DNA from 2 places in the Microbacterium sp. zg-B185 genome. Region 2 is predicted to be linked to the other one. Evidence: predicted binding sites of a transcription regulator. Region 2 holds the regulator's gene; the other holds the start of a gene.
What was found. The regulator HspR, encoded in region 2, represses chaperone genes until heat shock. The targets are predictions, from matches to a motif close to AAGTTGAGTCNNNNNGACTCAACTT.
Positions count from the first base shown of each region.

Region 1 (7,436 bases), 660 kb from region 2:
CCCGGCAACCGGACGCCGCGCGCGGGGATGACGGTGACCGCCTCGCTCCACACCGTCTCGGTCCGGCGGTCGAAGATCCACACCTCATGCAGGGCCGCATAGTCGATCGCGGATACGGTCAGCGCGAGGATGTGCGTGGGGGTGGTGACGTTCCAGTACTCCCACCGCTTGTTGCGTCCCCGTCCGCGGCCGAGCCCGGTCGTGTCGATGATCGGCTGCCTGGCCCAGCCGACGGCGTCCGGTTCCAGGCGCCCGGCCCGCGTCAGCGAGACCGGCGCGGTCAGTTCGCGGGGAATCATCCGTTGATCCTAGATTCCGCACGTCGACGCATCGCGCAACCCGCCGCACCGTGATGGCCGCTCGTCGAGGCCCGTCGCGCGTCTTCGAGCGCGGGAGGATGACCGCGCGCCGGCGTCACCGGGTCGCGGGGACGACGAGCTTGCCGATGACGTTGGTGGCGAGCTCGGTGAACCAGAGCACGCCCTGCGCGCCGGGACGGATGCGGTGCATGATCGTACCGGTGCTGGGCACATCGAACGCGGTCACCGAGTCGACGTGCAGCGGGGTGGCGGAGCCTGCGGCCTCGCGAAGCGCCTCCCCCCGTACGCGCAGCAGCTTGTCCGGGCCGGCCGGCTCGGGATTGTTCCCGTCGACGTATTGCTGGACCCAGACATCCCCGTTCTCGTCGAACGACAGGGCGGCCAGCAGTAGGTTCTCCTGCGAGGCCGGCAGCGCCACCTCCACGATCGTGCCGTCCAGACTCACGCGGCCGAGGCGGTTGGTCGCCTCCTGCGTGAACCAGAGCGCGTCACCGGCGGGATCGACCGCGAGCGCGATGGGGCGGGAGTTCGGAGTCGGGATGTCGTACTCGGCGAGGGTGCCGTCGGCGTCGATGCGGCCGATCCGGTTGGCGATCAGCTCCGTGAACCACATCGCCCCGTCGGGCCCGGCGACGATGTAGATCGGCTTGCTGTCGGCGTCCTGCAGCGGGAACGCCGTGACCGTGCCATCCGGGTCGACCCGGCCGACGTTGCCGCCCTCTTTGCCCGTGAACCAGAGCGTCTCGCCGTCGGGCGCCACCGCCAGCCCGTGTGGGCCAGGGTTGCTGACGACGCAGGTCGCGCAGCTGCCCACCAGGTCGAAGGTGCGCGCGATTCCGCCGTCCGCGCCCAGCTGCACGACCGCGCCGGCGAACTCCAGCCCGACGAACAGCCGGCCCGCGGTATCGAACACGATGCCGTGCGGCCCTGACCCCGCCGGCAGCTCGGTGAAGCTCATGCTGCCGTCGTCGCGGACGCGCGTGACGGTGCCCTCGTTCTGGCCGGTCACCAGGACCTCTCCGGTGTCGGGATCGTAGGCGATCTCGTGAGTCGAGCCGTCGCCGCCGTGTTCGTGCCCTCCCGCGGCGGGTGCGCTGGGCATGGCAGGCTGCGCCGGATCGCGGTCCGGGTAGGCGATCGGGAACTCGGTGACGGTCGGCGCGATGTCCGGGCTCGGCGACGAGCACGCCGCACAGCACAGCAGCAGGGTGACGCCGAGGGCGGCGATGCGCGCTTTCATGGTCCTCCGTCGGTCCGGGCTACCGGAAGTCGATGATCGCGAGGTTCAGCGGGAGCTGCGTGGTTCGCGCATCGGGCTTCGGCAGCTTGCCCGCCAGGAACGTGCCGCTGAGGTAGTCGTCCGCATCGGCGATCGACTGCGGCGACACCTGCCCGTCATAGTCGAAGCTCTTCAGTTCGTACGGCAGCGAGTCCGCTTCCAGCAGGCTCGGTCCGTCCATCAGCTGGAAGTGCAGGTGGGACGCGTTGGCGTTGCCGGTGTTCCCGAGGTGCCCGAGCACTTGGCCCTCGACGACCGTGTCTCCGACCTTGACCGTGAGGGATCCGGAGATCATGTGGGCATACATCGCGTACACCCCGTCGCCGAGGTCGAGTACGACGTGGTTTCCGTCGACGTTCTCGACGGTCAGCTTCGCGGCCAGTTCCGGGTCGTGCGCGGGCAGGACGCCCGGTGCGTTGGCCGGCATGCCGTCCAGGATCGAGACCACCGTGCCGTCGGCGACCGCGAGGATGTCGGTGCCGTAGTCGACGTAGCTCTCGTTGCTGGTCTTGTCCCCCGAGTAGAACTGCCCCTTGTCGTCGGTGCGCTTCCAGTCGATCGCGAAGCGCTGGCTGTTGTTCAGCTTTCCGTTGACGGACATGAGGGAGCTGCGGTGCGGGAAGCCGGGCTCGCAGCATCCGTTCAGCGCGATCCAGTTCTCTCCGCGCACGGGCGGTGCGATGACCGGCACGGCCTGGCTCGAGAAGGCCACCGGCGTGGTCAGGTAGTCGATCGGTCCGGGCGCGCCGAACGCGGGCGAGAGCGCGCCCGTTCCGACGATGCGGTGAAGCAGTGCCGCGGGTGCGCGGTCCAGCGAGTCGAAGGCGAAGTCGATGAAGACGACGCGGCTCTCCTGGGGCGGGACGGTCGCGCTGTCGATGTAGCCGGCCGGAAGATCCCGCAATCGGTTGCAGTCGCCGAAAGCGCAGGTGGGGTCGATGAGTGCTGTGCCGGAGAAGCTGGCCACGATCTTCGCCGGGTCCGCTGCGTCGACGACCTCGATGGTGTCGAGGGTCGCCGGCACCTGCGTGGCGTTCATCAGGTGCAGGTCGTACGCGACGTGGTATTTGCCGTCGGTTCCGCGGAACGGAAGGGGCGGGTTGCCGATCGCGGTCAGGGTGAGTGCGGTGAACGTGTCGGGCACGCTCACGCCAGGAACGGACCCGGTCGGCGGTGCCGCAGTCGTGGCGGCTGAGGCACACCCCGTCGCGAGAAGTGCGATCGCGGTGAGCAGGGAGACGAACAGGGCGGGTACACGGCGAGATGTCACGCAGGGGGCTCCGAATCTGAAGTTTCCCTCGAAACTACCAGCCCTCCGCGAGCCTTCTGGCGAGGTCATGCAGTCACGGCGCTACGTCGGAACGGCGTATCACCAGCGCGGAATACGACCGGGCGGATGCCGCAGCTCGCGTCTCCGCGCCCGTCAGCATTCGATGACGTTGACGGCGAGCCCGCCCTCGCTGGTCTCCTTGTACTTGTGCGACATATCGATGCCCGTCTGGCGCATCGTCTCGACGACGGTGTCGAGCGAGACGTAATGGCTTCCGTCGCCGCGCAGCGCGAGACGCGCCGCCGTCACCGCGGTCGACGCCGCGATCGCGTTCCGCTCGATGCAGGGAATCTGCACCAGCCCGCCGACCGGGTCGCAGGTGAGACCGAGATGATGCTCCATCGCGATCTCGGCGGCGTTCTCGATCTGGCGATTGGTGCCGCCCATGACGGCGGTCAGGCCCCCCGCCGCCATCGCGCACGCCGAGCCCACCTCGGCCTGGCAACCCCCTTCGGCGCCCGAGATCGACGCGTTCGCCTTGAACAGCGAACCCAGCGCGGTCGCGGTGAGAAGGAATCGACGGATGCCGCGCCGGCTGTTCGCTTCGGCGATCAGCGCCTCGTCCACGGCGTCCGGCACGATCGGACCGAGCTGCTGCCGGCCGGCGAAGCCCATCAGGGCGCTGCCGACCAGCTCGCCGTAGGGCGTGACCGCATTGCCGGCCCCGAGGCCGGAGTCGGCCAGGAAGCGCCACCAGTACATCGCGACGGCCGGCAGGATTCCGGCTGCGCCGTTGGTGGGGGCCGTGACGACGCGACCGCCGGCCGCGTTCTCCTCGTTCACCGCGAGGGCGAAAGCTCCGAGCCACTCCCCCGGCAGCTCCCGGCGTCCGTCCTGCTCGGCCGCCTCCAGCTGCACGCGGATGGCCGGTGCGCGGCGCTTGACCTTCAGGATGCCCGGGAGCACGCCATCGTGGCGAAGACCGGCTTCCACGCACTGCGACATCGCGTCCCAGATCGCGTCCAGTCCGGCGGCGATCTCGTCGTCGCCGCGCAGCGCCTCTTCGTTCATGCGCGCCGCCTCGGCGATGGTGATGCCATGCTCGTCGCACAGCTGGAGGAGGGCGTCGGCGCTGTCGAAGGCGAACGGGAAAGCCGACGAGGACAGCTGCGGTGGTTCGCCGTCGCGCCGAATGAAGCCCCCGCCGATCGAGTAATACGTCTCGCGGAGCAGGAGATCCTCATCGCCGGTCCGCCGCACTGCCGGTGCCGGCGCACTGCCGGTGGTGCGGATGCCGGATGCCGCCAGCTGCCCGGCCTCGTCGGCCGCGTGCGGCCGTGCGGTCGCCCACGCCTCCAGCGTCAGCGCGTTGGGGTGGCCGGGCAGTCGGGTCCGGGGGGCGAAGGCGATGTCGGCCTTGTGGAAGGGCACGGGGTGCGTGCCGTCCAGCGCCAGCGTCCGCCCGGTCGGCCACCCGGTCCACAGGCCCCGCACGGCATCCGGGTCGACGCTTTCCGGTGAGTGTCCGTGCAGTCCGGCCATCACCGCGTCCGGCGTACCGTGTCCGATTCCGGTTGCACCGAGCGACCCGTACAGCGTGCACGTCACCTGTGCCACGGAGTCGAGCACGCCGGCGCCGCGCAGTCGGACGACGAAGTCGCCGGCAGCGCGCAACGGACCGACCGTGTGGGAGCTCGAGGGTCCGATGCCGATGGAGAACAGCTCGAACGCGGAGACGTAGGCGCTCACACGGTCCAGGCTAACCTGATCCGCGCGCCGGGCGCCGAACGCCCCGGGCGGTCCGGTCCGGGGCGTTCGTCGGAGCCGGCTGAGGGCTTACTGCTCGACCGGCTGCGGTCCCTCGGAGCTCTCCTGCGCCTGCAGGACCGGACCTGAGTCCTCGCTGGAGACCTCGATCTTGCGCGGCTTGGCCTTCTCGCTGACCGGGATCGTCACGGTCAGCACGCCGTTGTTGTAGGTGGCGGAGATGTGCTCGGTGTCCACTCCCTGCCCGAGGTTCAGCTGGCGCACGAAGCTCGCCCCGTCGCGCTCACGCGTGATCCATTTGACCCCCTCGCCGGCGGAGAGGGTCCGCTCGGCCCGGATCGTCAGCAGCTGACCGTCCACGTCGATGTCGACCGAGCCCGGGTCGATGCCGGGCAGGTCGGCAGTGAGCACGTAGTGGTCCCCATCGCGGTACAGGTCCATCGGCATGCGACGGGGACCCCGGCGGGCGTCGAAGAGCGTCGACGCGAAGCGGTCGAGTTCACGGAACGGGTCGTATGCGGCCATGATTCGTCTCCTTTGTCGTTCGGCCCGGATGACTGTCCGGCGCGAGGGTTGCGAGGGAGTTGAGTCGTGTCGGCTCAACTGCGTTCAGATTAGCACTCCTCCTCGACGAGCGCCAAGACTCGGAGCGGATGGAGTGGACGCATGCCCAGCGGTCCCGGGCGGCAGGCGGAGGACGTCGACGCCGGGAATCGTGCGGGCTTCAGGGCACCTGGAAGGCGACGAGACCCACGGTGTTGCCTTCGGAATCCGTGATGAACGCCTGCCATTCGTCGTGGCCGGCCGGCCCGAGCGAATCGTCCTGGTGCGAGAAGATCACCCGGGGCGGCGCGACCACGTCCGCGAGGCTGTCGAGCTTGTCGAGCGTCTCGTGCACGTTGTCGACCCGCAGATACAGGAGGGATGCCGGGGCATTCCGGTCCAGCAGCAGCCGGACGCCGTCCAGATCGAAGAAGACCAGCCCCGGATCGAAGCGGGCGAGCGGCGGCGCGTCCAGCAGCACGGTGTAGAAGTCCGCGGCCCGGTCGAGATCTTCGGCGTGGACGGCCACCTGAACAAGTCGCATCGCGACCTCCCGGATCGAATTCACGCCAGTCTGCCAGCCGATCCGGATGGGCGCGACGGGCGCCTCCGCGGCGGACACACCGGGCGCCGAGACGGGCGCCCGGTCTGTTTCAACCCGCGTGCGCGAGCTGCGGCGCCTCCTCGGGCGAGGAGGGTATCTCGGCCTTGGCGGCACGGATCATCGTCACCGCGATGACCGCGGCCACCAGCATCCCGATGGCCGCGGCGATGAACGTCGCCGAGTACGCGTCGGCAAGGGCAGCCGGCTGGGTGACGGGTTGACTGCCGAGGGCAGCGACGTAGACGGCTGTGAAGATGGACAGGCCGATCGAGCCGCCGATCTGCATCGCCGAGTTCGTCACCGCCGAGGCCGCGCCGGCGTCATCCGGGGCCACGCCGCTCAACGCCACGTTCTGCAGCGGCACGAACACCAGTGCCATTCCCGCGCCCATCACGATGAGCGCGGGGAGCACCTGGACGACGTACGCGCCGCTTGCAGTGATGAAGCTGAGATACCACAGGCTCGCGGCCACGATGAGGGGGCCGGTCGTCAGCAGAGGACGAGCGCCGATGCGCGGCAGCAATCGCACCACCAGCGGCGCCACCACCATGGTGGCAAGCGGCAGGGGCAGGCTCGCCAGACCGGCTTGCAGCGCAGACATCTGCAGCACGATCTGCAGGTGGAAGGTCAGGTACAGGGTGGACCCGATCATCACACTGCCGGCGATCGCCTGGATCAGGAACGCACCACCGCGCACGCGGTCTGTGACGATCCGAAGGGGAAGCAGCGGCTGGGCGGTGCGGGTCTCGATCCACACGAACAGCACGAGCAGCGCGACCCCGGCGGCCAAGAAGGTGATCGTGAGCGGGCTGCCCCACCCGGTCTCGGCCAGGCTGAAGCCGTAGACGAGCGATCCGAGCCCGAGGGTCACGGTGACCGCGCCGAGGACGTCGTAACGGTTCTCGCCTTCGGCCCTGCTCTCGGTGAGAACGGCGAAGGCACCTACGAGGCCGACCACGACGAAGACGACGTTCACCAGCAGGCACCATCTCCAGTCCAGGAACTCCGTCAGCACGCCACCGAGGACGAGGCCGACCGAGGCGCCGGCACCGGCGACCGTTCCGAAAACCGCGAAGGCGACGTTGCGGTCCCTGCCGGTGGGGAAGGTCACGGTCAGCAGGGCCAGCGCGGCCGGGGCGAGCAGAGCGGCGAACGCGCCCTGCAGGCCCCGCGCGATGATCAGGTCGGGGCCGGTCAGCGCGATGCCTCCGTAGACGGAGGCGAGGGCGAAGCCGACCATTCCCACGATGAACGTGCGCTTGCGTCCCCAGTAGTCGGCGACTCGCCCGCCGAGCAGCAGCAGCGCGCCGAATGCGAGCGCATAGGCGGTCACGACCCACTGACGCTGGCTGTCCGTGAGGCCGAGGCTCGCCTGCGCCTGGGGCAGGGCGATGTTCACGATCGTGCCGTCCAGGACGACGACGAGCTGGGTCAGAGAGACCACGGCGAGAACCCACCATTTGCGGCGGGAGGGCATGGGCGTAGACATGGAGAAACCTCCGAATCGTTTGACGGATGCCGGAGGTTTCTAGCCCCGGATCGAGTCTCACGAGGAGGCTCGACCGCCTCGGCCCAGGGGGGCCGAGCAGACCGCCATTCTATCGCACGAGCGCCGCCTGCTGCTTCGCGAGGCGCAGCCAGGTCTCCACGACG
Region 1 covers NZ_CP126739.1:531,572-539,007, reverse strand. The annotation lists gene QNO12_RS02500 (DUF2804 domain-containing protein) at 1-299, opposite strand, end outside; gene QNO12_RS02495 (Vgb family protein) at 415-1,560, opposite strand; gene QNO12_RS02490 (M23 family metallopeptidase) at 1,580-2,749, opposite strand; gene QNO12_RS02485 (L-serine ammonia-lyase, iron-sulfur-dependent, subunit alpha) at 3,023-4,618, opposite strand; gene QNO12_RS02480 (Hsp20/alpha crystallin family protein) at 4,706-5,161, opposite strand; gene QNO12_RS02475 (VOC family protein) at 5,361-5,723, opposite strand; gene QNO12_RS02470 (MFS transporter) at 5,833-7,272, opposite strand; gene ppsA (phosphoenolpyruvate synthase) at 7,382-7,436, opposite strand, start outside.
Region 1: the regulator HspR is predicted to act here: its motif matches at 5,218-5,242, upstream of QNO12_RS02480 (Hsp20/alpha crystallin family protein).

Region 2 (7,436 bases):
GCGCCAGGCCGTCACGAACGTCGAGCGGACCATCTCGTCGGTCAAGCGCCACATGGGCACCGACTGGAAGTTCGACGTCGACGGCAAGAAGTGGACCCCGCAGGAGATCTCTGCGCGCATTCTGGGCAAGCTCAAGCGCGACGCCGAGGAGTATCTCGGTGACACCGTGACGGATGCCGTCATCACCGTGCCCGCGTACTTCAACGACGCCGAGCGCCAGGCGACCAAGGAAGCCGGTGAGATCGCCGGCCTGAACGTGCTGCGCATCATCAACGAGCCGACTGCGGCCGCCCTCGCCTACGGTCTGGACAAGGGCAAGGAGGACGAGCTCATCCTCGTCTTCGACCTCGGTGGCGGAACGTTCGACGTGTCCCTGCTGGAAGTGGGCAAGGACGACGACTTCTCGACCATCCAGGTGCGCTCCACCGCCGGTGACAACCGCCTCGGCGGTGACGACTGGGACCAGCGTCTGGTGGACTACTTCATCAAGCAGTTCAAGGACACCACCGGTGTGGACGTCTCCCACGACAAGATCGCGCTGCAGCGTCTGAAGGAGGCCGCGGAGCAGGCCAAGAAGGAGCTCTCCAGCTCCATGTCCACCTCCGTGAACCTGCCCTACCTGTCGCTGACCGACAGCGGACCGGTCTCGCTGTCCGAGACGATCACGCGCGCGAAGTTCGAGGACCTCACCAAGGACCTGCTGGACCGCACGAAGAAGCCGTTCGAGGATGTCATCCGCGAGGCCGGCATCAAGGTCTCCGACATCGACCACGTCGTGCTCGTGGGTGGATCCACCCGCATGCCCGCCGTCGCCGAACTGGTCAAGCAGGAGGCCGGCAAGGAGCCCAACAAGGGCGTCAACCCGGACGAGGTCGTCGCCGTGGGCGCCGCACTGCAGGCCGGTGTCCTGCGCGGTGAGCGCAAGGACGTGCTGCTGATCGACGTCACCCCCCTGAGCCTCGGCATCGAGACCAAGGGTGGCATCATGACGAAGCTGATCGAGCGCAACACCGCGATTCCGACCAAGCGCAGCGAGACCTTCACCACGGCCGATGACAACCAGCCGTCGGTGGCGATCCAGGTGTTCCAGGGCGAGCGCGACTTCACCCGCGACAACAAGCCGCTGGGCACGTTCGAGCTCACCGGCATCGCCCCCGCGCCGCGCGGCATCCCGCAGGTCGAGGTCACGTTCGACATCGACGCGAACGGCATCGTGCACGTGTCCGCCAAGGACAAGGGCACCGGCAAGGAGCAGTCGATGACGATCACCGGCGGCTCGTCGCTGCCGAAGGAGGACATCGAGCGCATGGTGCGCGAGGCCGAGGAGCACGCGGCCGAGGACAAGAAGCGCCGTGAGTCGGCCGAGGTCCGCAACCAGGCCGAGACGCTGTCGTATTCGATCGACAAGCTGATCAAGGACAACGACGACAAGCTGCCCACCGACGTCAAGACCGAGGTGCAGGCCGACGTGGACGCGCTCAAGGCCGCGCTGGCCGGCGAGGACGACGACGCGGTCAAGACCGCGTTCGACAAGCTGAACCAGAGCCAGGGCAAGCTGGGCGAGGCCATCTACGCGTCCGGTCAGGCTTCGCAGTCCGCTCCGGATGCCGGGGCCGATGCTTCGGCCGGCGCCGGCGCCGCGGACGGGGCCGCCTCATCCGATGAGGATGTGATCGACGCCGAGGTCGTCGACGACGAGGACGAAGAGAAGAAGTAGCCATGACGGACAAGAACTTCGAAGAGCACAGCGCTGATCGCGAGCCTGCCGACGAGGTTCGACCGGACGAGGAGGGGTCGGAGGCGCAGGTCTCCGGCCCCGACTCGCAGCCGGGCGAATCCGACGAGGGCTGGACGGTCGAGGACATCCTGAACGCCGCGCAGACCGTCGATGCCGCGTCCGAGGACGCCGGTGCCGCCGACCCGGATGCGCCCCTGATGGTCGACCTCAAGCGGCTGCAGGCCGAGTACGCCAACTATCGACGGCGCACCGAGGACCAGCGCGAGCGCGAGATCGAACGAGCCAGGGGCGAGGCCGTGAAGGGTCTCCTGCCGGTGCTCGATGATTTCGACCGCGCCGACAAGCACGGCGATCTGGTCGAGGGCAGCCCCCTCGCGGCGATCGGCGACAAGGTGCGCGCGCTGGCCGAGAAGCTGGGTGCCGTCGCGTACGGCGTCGTCGGAGAACCCTTCGACCCGCAGCAGCACGAGGCGATCTTCCAGGCGCCGACACCGGGGACCACCGAGCCGACGATCCTCGAGGTCGTCGAAGTCGGCTACCGCCTGGGTTCGGTCGAACTGCGGCCCGCGAAGGTGGTCGTCGCGGTGCCGGCCGAGTAAGCAGGAGGATCACTGGATGGCCAGTCAAGACTGGTTCGACAAGGACTTCTACAAGGTCCTGGGTGTCGATAAGAGCGTCAGCGAGGCCGACCTGAAGAAGACCTACCGCAAGCTCGCGCGCACGTACCACCCCGACTCCAATCAGGGTGACGCGAAGGCGGAGGCCAAGTTCAAAGAGGTCAGCGAGGCGTACTCGGTGCTCTCCGACCCGGAACAGCGCAAGGAGTACGACCAGATCCGGGCGATGGGCTCGGGGGCTCGTTTCACGGCGGGCGATCAGCCCGGCGGGTTCGAGGACGTCTTCAGCATGTTCGGGCAGGGCCGTGGCGCCCGCCAGGCGGCGCCGGAGGACTTCGACGACATCTTCAGCATGTTCAACCAGCAGCAGGGCGGCGGTTTCGGCTCCGGTCGGTTCGGCCAGCCCTCGGGCGGATTCCGCGGGTACGGCGGCCCGCGCCGGGGCGCCGACGTGACCGCCCGCACGACGATCGATTTCATCACCGCGACCCGCGGCGAGACGATCACGCTGCAGGGCGAGGACGGCAAGCCGTTCAAGGTGAAGATCCCCGCCGGCGTCGCGGACGGCCAGAAGATCCGCCTGCGCGGGCGGGGGCGTCCGTCCCCGGATGGCGGCGAGTCCGGTGACATCGTCGTTCAGGTGGCGGTGCGACCGCACCCGGTGTTCACCCGGGAGGGGCTCAACCTCCGGGTCACCGTGCCGGTGACCTTCACCGAGGCTGCGCTCGGCGCGACGATCGAGGTGCCCACCCTCGGCGGCGATCCCGTGAAGCTGCGCGTTGCGCCCGGCACGCCATCGGGCCGGGTGCTGCGTGTGAAAGGCCGCGGCGTGCAGACCGGGAAAGGCACCGGAGACCTCCTGGCCGAGGTGCAGGTCGCGGTGCCGTCGCATCTGGACGAGGCGGCCCGCGAGGCGCTTCAGCGGTTCCACGATCTGGAGCCGAAAGAGAACCCTCGCGCGGACCTGATGTCGAAGGCGCGCGGATAGCCCGCAGCGGGCTGAGCAACGAGATCCAGTGAGAGAGGGGATGAGGTGAGAGGGATGGCTGACCGAGAGATCGACGAGGACGCCCCGATCTTCGCGATCGCCGTCGCCGCCGAACTCGCCGGCATGCACCCGCAGACTCTGCGGCAGTATGACCGGCTCGGCCTGGTGGTTCCGGCCCGCACGCGGGGCGGATCGCGCCGCTATTCCACGCGGCATGTGGAGCAGCTGCGCGAAGTCGCCCGTCTCTCCTCCGACGGCATGAGCCTGCCGGCGATCGCCCGCATCATCGAGCTCGAAGATCGCGTCCGCGAACTGCACCATCGGGTCAACGATCTCGAGGCCCGCATGCGCGCCGAACTGGAGAACCGCCCCGGTGCGCGCGTCTTCGCCGCCGGGGCCACAGGGTCGGTGATCACGCTGCGTCAGGGCCGACGGGTGCGGCGTGCGACCGACATCGTGGTCTGGCGACCGCGCCTGGCACTGGAGAACGTGCCGGACGCGCCGGACGGGACGCCGGAAGAGGCGGTGGGTTCGCGCGGCGGAGTCGGCGCAGCCGAGACCCAGGGCTGAGTCCGGCGCGCTCCGGAGAGGCTTGGCGGCGGAGGCGGGAGCGAGCACACTGTCGGTATGCCCACTCTGGCCGATGTGCGCACGATCGCGCTGGGCTTTCCGGAGACGTTCGAGAAGGTGGACGGCCATCGCGGCGGCGCGGGCTGGCGCACCGCGGACGGCCTGTTCGTCTGGGAACGCGGTCCCAGCAAAGCCGACCTCGCCGCGCTGGCGGAGCTGGGCAGGTCCTGGCCGGAGGGCGCCGTCGTGGGGGTGCGCACGGACGGGCTGGAGGGCAAGGAGGCGCTGCTCGGCGCGTACCCCGATGTCTTCTTCACCATCCCGCATTTCGACGGCTACCCGGCCGTCCTGGTCCGCCTGGACATCATCACGCGGGACTTCCTGCGCGAGGTGATCACCGACTCGTGGCTTCTGAAGGCGCCCAAGCGGCTGTCCCGGGGCTGGCTGGCAGAGCACGAGTGACGCGGGGGTGCGGTGCGGTCGCCGCCGCGCCGCGCGGGATCCGGCATCCCGCCGGTGCCGGTTCTAAAGTTCGGGCATGACCGAGGAGCGGTGGCGGCAGCTGACCTACTGGCCGCTTCTGGTCTCCTCGGTGATCTTCATCGTGGTGTACTCCTGGCAGGTGATCGCCGACCTTCAGGGCACCGCCTATCTGGTCGCACGCGTGTTCATCCTGCTGACGTGGGTGAGCTTCGCCGTCGACTACACCGTGCGGCTGGGGTTGGCTCACCCGCGCGGTCCGTGGTTCCGCAGGCACATCTTCGACCTTCTGGTCGTCGTCCTTCCGGTCCTCAAGCCGCTGCGCCTGCTCAAGGCGCTCACCCTCGTCCACATGCTGCAGCAGACCGCGGGCACCGCCCTGCGCAGTCGCATCGCGATCTACGGATCCGGTGCGGCTGCCGTGCTCATCTGGGTCGCGGCCCTGGCCGAGCTCGAAGCGGAGCGCGGAGCGGCCGGCGCCAACATCGAGACCTTCGGCGATGCGATCTGGTGGGCGTTCGTCACCGTCACGACCGTCGGCTACGGCGACTTCTATCCGGTCACCCCGTGGGGCCGCACGATCGCGGTGCTGCTGATGTGCGGAGGCGTCGCGCTGGTGGGTGTGGTGACGGCGACGCTGGCGTCCTGGGTGCTGGAGCGGGCGGCCATCGGCCGGGACGCCGACGAGCCGGCCACCCGTGGACAGCTGCGCGATGTGGCGCACAAGATCGACGACATCAGCGCTCGCCTGCCACGCCCGCCCGCCGAGAACGCGGACGCACGATGAGCGATTCCGGCCGGGTTCCCCCGCCCGCGATGGCGCCCTCCCTACGGCTTCTGCTCGGCTTGGCCGCAGCGGTGATCGCGCTCGCCGGCCTGTTCTTCGCCCGCGAGCTGGTCGGCCCGCTCGTGCTGGCCGGCGTCATCGTGATCATCTGCCACCCGGTCCGGCACGGGCTGGAGCGCCACCGCTGGCCGCGCTGGCTGGCCACGACCGCGGTGATCGGCCTGGCCTACCTGATCCTGGCCGTCCTCGGGGTGCTGCTGTTCTTCGCGGGCACGCAGTTCGTCCGACTCGTCGGCGACTACACCGACCAGCTGCGCGACGCGGCCGGCGGCTTCGTCGACTGGCTCGGAACGGTGGGCCTGAGCGATGAGGCCTCGGATGCCGCGGCATCCGTCTTCGAGCCGTCGAGCATCGTGTCGGCGGTGACATCCGTGGGCGGAACGGCGGTAGGGATCCTCACCGCGATGTTCTTCGTCCTGGCGTATGTGATCTTCATGGCCGTCGACGGGGCCCGCTACAGCCGAGCCGAGGCGGCCTTCGGCACCGCCGCGACCCCCGTGGTCCATCGCATCCGGCTCTTCAACTCCGGCGTACGCCGCTACTACGTCGTCAACGCCACCTTCGGGGCTCTGGTCGCGGTCCTCGACGGACTGGCGCTGTGGGCGATCGGGGTCCCGGCACCGGTGGTGTGGGCGATCCTCGCGTTCGTGACCAACTTCATCCCCAACATCGGCTTCGTCATCGGCCTGATCCCGCCCGCACTGCTTGCCCTGGTCGTCGGCGGCTGGCCGCTGATGCTCGTCGTGATCGCGATCTACAGCGTGGTCAACGTCGTGCTGCAGGTCCTGGTGCAGCCGAAGTTCGTCAGCGACGCGGTGGATCTCACCCTCACGCTGAGCTTCTTCTCGGTCATCTTCTGGACCTTCATCATCGGCCCGCTCGGCGCGATCCTGTCGATCCCGCTCACCCTGCTCGTGCGCGCGCTCGTGCTGGACGTCGACCCGGACGCGCGCTGGCTGCGCTGGCTCTCCGGGGACACCGCCGGCACGGCGCCGCGCTGAACCGCAGCGCCCTCCGCGGAGCGCGGCGTGCCGGCCGCGCGGATGGCTCAGGGCTCGATCCGCAGGACCTCCGGGGATTCGCCGACCGCCAGGTCATCCACGATCCGCAGGGTGCGCGCCAGATCGTCGACGGCGCCGATCACCGTGCCGAACCGCTCGCGGTCGCCGCACACCGCGGTGACGGTCACGAAGTGGGTGCCGGTATCCCATGTGTACGTCGCGAACGGCGGCGTGCGCTGATCCGGGGGCAGCGGGATCACCAGCTTCTCGCCCATGCCGAGGTACGTGCCGCGGAACGACTCGGTGTCGTCGTACTCCATCGGCAGCGAGGCGCGCGCGGCGCGCAGCTGTGCGGTGGCCTCCTGAACCTGAGCCATCACCACCAGCAGTTCCGGGTCCGCCTTCCACACCCACACCAGCACGCGGCCCGCCGCGCGGCGCATCAGGAACGGGGTGGCCTGGCTCATCGCCCACGCTGCGAAGCCACCGCGGCGGCGCGGACTGCCGCCGTCGGCCGGCGTCCCGGACGCGCCGAGCGCACGCGTGGCCTGATCGAGCAGCATGCCGATCGCGGCCTTGCGGTGCCGGCGACCGCCGAACATCAGGGAACCGGTCACGGCGACCCAGCGGTTCGGGTCGGCATCAGCCTGAAGTCGGGGCATGCCTCCAGGGTACGAGGTGGGAGCACCGCATCCGCCGCCGATCGCACCGCGCCGGCGGGGACCCCGGGCGGACATCGGACCCGGCCACGGTGCTTCCCGGCCTCCCACAGACCCCTCCGCTAGAGTTGAAGCGCGCACGCACCGACCTGTGCGACCCGCCCCCAGCGCAGAGATAGGCAACCAGCATCCCGTGACCCCGTCCGAGACGCCCGACGATCCCCGCGCCGACGGGCCGGACACCCGCCGACCCCTCGCGGTCCTGATCGGCGCCGACACGTTCGCTCCGCACGTCAACGGCGCAGCGCGGTTCGCCGAGCGCCTCGCCGCCGGCCTGGTCTCGCGCGGGCACGAGGTGCACGTCATGGCGCCCAGTGCCACGCACTGGACGCGCGGAACCTCGACCGAGATCATCGAGGGCGAGCCGATGACCGTGCACCGACTGCCGTCGTGGCGCTGGTATCCGCACGACTGGCTCACCTTCGTGCTGCCGTGGATGTCCAAGCACCACGCCCGACGCGTGCTGGACGAGGTCA
Region 2 covers NZ_CP126739.1:3,436,642-3,444,077, reverse strand. The annotation lists gene dnaK (molecular chaperone DnaK) at 1-1,717, shown strand, start outside; gene QNO12_RS16340 (nucleotide exchange factor GrpE) at 1,720-2,337, shown strand; gene QNO12_RS16335 (DnaJ C-terminal domain-containing protein) at 2,354-3,343, shown strand; gene QNO12_RS16330 (heat shock protein transcriptional repressor HspR) at 3,398-3,913, shown strand; gene QNO12_RS16325 (MmcQ/YjbR family DNA-binding protein) at 3,971-4,375, shown strand; gene QNO12_RS16320 (potassium channel family protein) at 4,452-5,180, shown strand; gene QNO12_RS16315 (AI-2E family transporter) at 5,177-6,241, shown strand; gene QNO12_RS16310 (hypothetical protein) at 6,289-6,903, opposite strand; gene QNO12_RS16305 (glycosyltransferase) at 7,094-7,436, shown strand, end outside.